DNA from 2 places in the Sphingobium sp. TomTYG74 genome. Region 1 is predicted to be linked to the other one. Evidence: riboswitches for the same ligand, from Rfam matches in the RefSeq annotation. Region 1 holds a riboswitch; the other holds the start of a gene.
The links. A riboswitch is a leader RNA that binds a small molecule or an ion and turns the genes downstream of it on or off. The one in region 1 is predicted to bind cobalamin.

Region 1 (3,314 bases):
CGGCTTAGCCTCCCTTCGACAGGCTCCGCATCGGCGGCGGGAAGGTAGGACTCGTAATAATAAGCGATGTCCTTGTCCCGGCTGCCTAGGATGTTGAGCAGTTCGGCATAGATTTGCACCCGCTTTCCCTTCCAGGCGGCGCGCGCGTTGACGACGGTGCTGCCGGAATCGCGCACACTATTGTCCTCGATCAGCGGCGAGGGGCCAAGGTGACGGACGCGGATGCTGGCTTCCCATGGGTCAAGCACGATGGCTGCGCCAGCGGACGCGGCGTTTTTGAAGGCGTTGGGGATATGGTCGCCATTGGTATAGCGGCTGTGGCTGGCGGTGTAGTTGCCGTCGAAGGCGAGCCAGGGGAGCGGGCGCCAGAAAGCGACAAGCTCATAACCGTGGCGGCGGCTGGCTCCGCTGGGTTCGACCGCGTTTGAGTCGCCGACGAAGCGCAACTCGCTGCCGACATTCAGCCACCAATAGGTTGCGGTGAAGGTGAAGCCGGGCAGTTGCAGGCGGCCGCCCAATTCCTTGCCCGTGCCGCGCACGAGCATGGGAACAGGCGTATCGACATTGACCGCGCCGCGCGCATCGTTGGAATGGAATCCTCGGCCCCAATTGGCATAAAGTTCGACGCGCGGCGTGATCGCCCAGGCGGCCGATGCCTTGGGAGAGACGAGCGTGTCCGATCCGCTGCCTTGCCCAAGCGCGGCGGCGACGGCGTCGCGGGCGCGGACGTCATAATGATAATAGTCGCCGCGAAGGCCGCCAGTGATGCGCAAGCCAGGCAGCGGTGTGACGGTCGCTTCGCCATAAAGGGCGGCTGAACCCTGCTTTACGCGATAGCGGCCGAGCGAGGAGAGGAAGGCGCGGTTCGCGGTACGGTTGACCCCGACATTGCCGATCGCGTCATAGCGGTTTTCCGTGCCGAGCTTCAGTTGCAGTGCGGGGGCGATGTCCCAACGCTTTTCGCCGGTGAAGCCGAAGACCCAGCGGCGATCGAACTGCTCGATCTGCGCGCTGGTGCCGTCGGGATCGGTGTAGGTGGGGTTGGAGAACATCGTCCAGTCGTAGAACTGCGCGTAAAGATTGGCGCGCCATGTTGGCTGGACGGTGGCGAGATTGCCGATGATGCGCGTCGTTTCCCCGCGCGCGGAGGGATCGGGCGAACAGAAGACATCGGGGCAGAGCGGCGTGCCGATGATCCGTTCGGGGATCTGCTCGGTCGGGCGCCATGTCGCGCGATAGGCGTGCAGCGTGGCGTCGATCTTACCGGCCCCGGCGGGGAGGGTGTATTTGGCGAAGCCCGCATAATGGCGCAGATGCTCGACCTCCTGCCACGGGCCGTCATAGGCCTTGGCTTGGGCGACGAGGGTGAGATTGCCTGCGCCCGCCTTGACGGTGCCGCCCGATGCCAGCCTGCGCCAGCCGAAGGAGCCGCCCTCCGCCGCGACCCATGGACGATCATAGCCATCGATCGTGGTCATATAGGCCGCGCCAGCGAGCGCGAAGTCGCCGCCATCGGCACGATAGGGGCCTTTACGAAAATCCTCCCGCACGATGATTTCGGGGATGAGCCCGTTAAGGTCGAGATAGCCCTGGCCGTGGCCATGGGTGCGGAAGTTCATCTGAACCCCGTCGATATAGGTGGTGAAGTCTGACCCATGGTCGAGATTGAAGCCGCGCAGGAAATATTGATTGGCCTTGCCGCTCCCGGAATGCTGGGCCGCGACCATGCCCGGCACGGCTTCGAGTAGTTCGGCAACGCGGAGCAGCGGCCGGACAAGAAGGTCCGCGCCGCCGACGCTGCCTTCGCTAGCCGCATGGGCGGTGCCGATCTTGTCCTCGCCCCGGCCGAAGACGATGATGGTGCTGGCGTCATCGCCAGCGTCGTTCGCTTCGGCGGCGAAGGCGGGCAGGGGGAGGAAGGTGGCGGTCAGCGCGCAGGCGGCGCGGTGGAGTTGATTGGGTAATTTCACTTCATGCACTCCGGGCGTCTGGCGACATCCGGCAAGAGACCTGTCGCCCGACGACGACCGGCGCGCGCGGGCGATCGGACGCCCCCAAGGCGACCGCCAACGTCACCGAAGCGGCCTCTTGCCGCTCGTTCGTCGCTCAGACGGAAACTACCGTGCCGCAGCCATCCCCTGGACCAAGGCAAGAGCGACCAGACGCTGGCAGGTCTCCTGGCTCGCGGGTCATCGCTTGATGCACGGCCTTCCCGGGCCTCGCAGGATTTAGCGTCCGGCCCAGTGACTTGCCCCATCCTACCTGTGAGGTGGGGCGATGTGCATCGCGCTCGCCGCTTACAGTTGCAGGGACAGCCCTGGCTTGGGGAGGCGGGCGCCTCCTTACCATGTTCCCTTTTAAGCCTCTTTCGAGGCACCGGCGCGATCATTTCCCCAGGGGTTGCCCGGGTGACGGGGCGATAGCGGAGCTGTTGGGGTTGGGCAAGGGGGTGGGTGATGGGTGGTTGGGTGAGGTAACTTGCTCCCTCTCCCCTTCAGGGGAGAGGGCCGGGGAGAGGGGAGCAACGTGGGTTGCTAACAGTCCCCTCTCCCGCCTTCGCTACGCTCGGCACCCTCTCCCCTGAAGGGGAGAGGGGATGGGGTCTGGCAATCAGTTCAGCTTCGCGCCGCGCTCTCGCTGGAGGCGGAGGGCCATGGCCTGGTAGCGGACGGCGCGTTCATTGTGGAGGGCGATGGTTGCCTGGTCGGCGCCGCGCAGGCGGGCTTCCCTGGCTTGGCGCGCTTCCTGGGCAGCGCAGGCGGAAAAATGTGATGCGTCATTGGGGCGCATGGCCCTTATCCTCTCTCAATTTCTTATGGCTCGAACGATAACATCGGCCTGTTTCCCGCTGCCATTACGCAGGTTAACTTCGGAAAGCTTCTGTTTTTTGACAGCAACGTGGGAAATGATTTCAGAAGCGAATTTCTGCGCTTTTCAGGGAGTTGCGTGCGCGTTCCATGGGTGCTTCTTGCTATCAGCCGCCCCGGTTCCACGATGCATCGCGGAAGGTTTCGCGCAGAAAGGCGATGAAGGCGTCTACGGCGGCGGGACGGCCTGCGGCGCGGGGGTGGACGGCGTGAACGGCGAGGTCAGCGGGGCCTTCCCAGCTATCGAGGACGCGGATGAGGCTGCCTTCCGCGATCAGGTCGCCCACGTCCCAGAGCGAGCGCAAGGCGATCCCGACGCCGGTGAGGGCGAGTTCGCGCACGATTTCGCTGCTGTTGGTGCGGACATGACTGTGGCCGTCGATCAGCTTGCGCGCGCGGCCGTTGACGAGCCGCCATGGCAATTGTCCATCGGCCGCGAGCAGGCGG
Region 2 (3,314 bases), on a different replicon from region 1:
GCGGCGGTGACGGTAAGCGCATCGACGGGCTTCAGCGTGACGGCTGCTTCCAAGCCCTTCGCCCGGGTGCTGGTAAGGTTGATGTAGCGACCGAAAGGCAGCGCAAAGCCGTCGAAATAGATCTGGTCACGGGTATCACGGCGGAACGCGGTGACGGAGATCATCGCGCGACCGCCGTCGAGGCTCTGGTCGAAGCCGACGTCATAACTTTTCGACCGTTCGGGCTTCAGGTCGAGATTGCCATAGGTGCCGTCGTAGATCTGATAGAGCGAGGGCGCACGGAAGCCTTCGCCATAGCTGGCGCGGATGTTGGTGCGGCCTTCATTGGGCGTGTAGTTGGCGTTGGCACCCAGCGTGGTCGCGCCGCCGAACTGGCTGTGATCGTCGTGGCGTACGCCGCCGGTCAGGGAGATGCCGGTGAACGGCTTTACGACCGCCAGCGCATAGACGCTATCGATGTTGACCTTGGCCGTGCTGACGACCTTGTCGCCTGTGAAGAAATCATAATAAAAAGAATCATAGTCCGGGCGTTCATGCTCATAGCCGAAGACCAGCTTGGCCTGATCCATGGGCTGATAGACGCCTTCATATTCGAAGCGCAGATTTTTGCCCGAATAGCCGTAATCCGGGGCGGAACTGGGCGCGAAGAAATAGTCGCGGTCGTTGCGGAACCAAGTTACCGCCGCACGCTGCGTCAGCTTGCCGTCGAATGACGCGAGGTTGAGCCCCGCATAGCCGATATATTGGTCAAGCTTGCTACTGTCCGTCGTGTCGGCCGGCGCGCCGAAGAAGATGTCGGTGTCGAGGTTCGCATGGATATAATAGCCGCGCAGGTCGAGGCTGAGATTGTCGGTGAAGGCGAGTTTCAGCTTCGCGTGGGTCGCGATATTTTCATAGCCGTCCTTCTCCGTGCCGCCCTGGGCAGCGGAGATGCCATCAGTGCGAAAATAGGCGACGCCCGCGCTGCCAGAGGCGATGCCTGTGCTGCCCGATATGTCAGCCTTCGCATTCAACGTGTCGGCATAGCCATAATCAACAGAGGCGCTGCCGCCAAAGCCTTCGCCGGGCTCCGCTGACATGATGTTGACCACGCCGCCGATCGCCTGGCTGCCATAGACGACAGAGTTGGAGCCGCGCAGGATTTCGATGCGGCGGATGTTGCCGGTCAGCAGATTGCCGAAGTCATAGGCATCGCCGATGACGCTCGGGTCATTGATCTTGACGCCGTCGAGCAGCACCAGCGTCTGCGTCGTTTCCGCGCCCCGGATCGAAATGCCGGTGACACCGCCAACGGCATCGGCGCGGTTGAGGCGAATGCCGGGGGTCGTGATCAGCAGGTCCGCGACGCTGACATTCTGGCGCGTTTCGATCGTCTTTTCGTCGATCACGGTCACCGCCTGACCGACCTCGTCGGTGGGCTGTTCGATGCCGAGGGCGGTGACGACGATCTCGTCCGCGTCTGCGGCGAGCGCGGGGGTGGCGGCGAGGAGCGCCAGCAGTGAAATTCCGGTCCTGATCATGTTCTGTCTTCCCTGAGCGCCATGCGACATGAGCCCAGGGCCTGCCGCTTGCGCGGCCGCTGCGCGGGAAGAAGAGACGCCAGCCCCGTCACGCGCACCGATGCGGCCCTGCGCCGCTTCGTCGCTCAGACGGAAAACCGTGCCCGGACCGATCCCTGGACCCAAGGCAAGAGCGACCATGCGCCGGCAGGTTTCCTGGCTCGCGGGTCGTCGCGGTGATGCACGCCTTCCCGGACTTTTGGTCCAGTGGCTGGTCCCCCTCGCCTTCCCCTTTGAAGGCTTGCAGGTTTCCCTGTGCATCGCGCTCGCCGCTTACAGTTGCAGGGACAGCCGCGGAGTTGGACGGTGATCCCGTCCGCACCGCATTCCCTTTCCGGCGCGATCTTCATGTCAGCGGTTGCCCGCTCACGCGGCGCGCCATAGGGGAAAGTGAGGCTATTGCCAAGGAGTGGATCGATGCGATTGCTGGGCGCGGTGCTGGCGGGTGGGCGATCCAGCCGGTTCGGGAGCGACAAGGCTTTGGCGCTGATGCCGGACGGGCGCACGCTGATGGCGCATGCGGTGGCGGCAATCGCGCCGCACGTGGAGGCCGTGGTGGTCTGTGGGCGGAGCGTCGATGGGCTGACGGGGCTGGCGGATCGGCCAGCGGCGGATATGGGGCCGCTGGGTGGGCTGAACGCGGCGCTGCATCATGCGCGCGGTCAGGGTTACGATGCGGTGCTGACGACGGGGTGCGACATGCCCGTCTATCCGGCGGCGCTGGTGGAGGCGCTGGTGGGTGACAGTGCGGCGGTGCTGAAGGGTCAGCAACTTGCGGGCTTCTGGCCTGCGTCGCTCGCGGACGAACTGGACGCGCATCTGGCGGAGGAGAATAATCGGTCGATCTATGGCTGGCTGGATCGGATCGGCGCGCGAGTGGTGGAGCGGCCGGAACTGGTGCTGCCCAATATCAACCGGCCGGAGGATCTGGCGCACTGGCGCGAGCCAAGCTGAGCTTGCCGAAGCCCCCTCCCTTCCTTCCAACTAAGTTCCGGGGCGTTCGACAAGCTCAGGGCAAAAGTTGCAAAGAGCCGGTCTTCAAAGCTGAAGAGCGACGCTGGCTGCAACCCCTACTGGCATGGATGTGCCCGCCACCGCTTCGCCGATCAGAAGAAGGGTCGGGTCTTCATCGCTGATGGTGGCGACAAGGAAGGCAAGCGCGGACAGCTTCCCCCGGATCAGGCGTTCGGTGGGGAGCGAGACATTGACCGCCACCATCACCGGCGTTTCGGGATCGCGTCCGGCGGCGATCAGCTGGCGGCTGATCTCTCCAGCGGCGGCGCGGCCCATATAGATGCCGAGCGTGCCGCCGGGACGGGCGAGCGCTTCCCAGTCAAGCTTGAGCGGTTCACCGGCTTTCAGATGCGCGGTCACCAGCGTCAGGCCCCGCGCCTTGCCGCGCAGGGTGAGCGAGGCGCTGCCGCTTGCCGCCGCCGCGCTGGCGGTGGTGATGCCGGGGCAGATGCGGAAGCGGATGCCGTCTGCGGCGAGATGCTCCATCTCTTCGGACGAGCGGCCAAAGACCGAGGGGTCGCCGCCCTTCAGGCGCACGACGCGCTTGCCCGCCTTGGCGGCGGCGAGGAGGAGGTCGTTGATGCTTTCCTGCGCCTTGCTGTGGCGGCCGGAGCGTTTGCCGACGCTGACCCGCTCGACGCCCTCGGGGATGAGGTCGAGGACGCCGGGGCCGACGAGGGCGTCGTAGAAGACGATCTCGGCAGCGGCGATCAGCTTTTCGGCCTTGCGGGTGAGGAGGTC

Region 2: it holds a riboswitch for cobalamin, as region 1 does, so the genes downstream of both, ACZ5TB_RS00495 (TonB-dependent receptor plug domain-containing protein) here and ACZ5TB_RS13640 (TonB-dependent receptor) in region 1, are expected to answer to the same signal.

Annotation. Positions count from the first base shown of each region.
Region 1 covers NZ_AP027342.1:113,070-116,383, forward strand. Annotated here, with positions in the region: gene ACZ5TB_RS13640 (TonB-dependent receptor) at 1-1,910, opposite strand, end outside; cobalamin riboswitch at 2,151-2,396, opposite strand; gene ACZ5TB_RS13645 (hypothetical protein) at 2,611-2,790, opposite strand; gene ACZ5TB_RS13650 (LysR family transcriptional regulator) at 2,975-3,314, opposite strand, start outside.
Region 2 covers NZ_AP027341.1:97,513-100,826, reverse strand. Annotated here, with positions in the region: gene ACZ5TB_RS00495 (TonB-dependent receptor plug domain-containing protein) at 1-1,520, opposite strand, end outside; cobalamin riboswitch at 1,689-1,949, opposite strand; gene mobA (molybdenum cofactor guanylyltransferase) at 1,977-2,513, shown strand; gene cobA (uroporphyrinogen-III C-methyltransferase) at 2,598-3,314, opposite strand, start outside.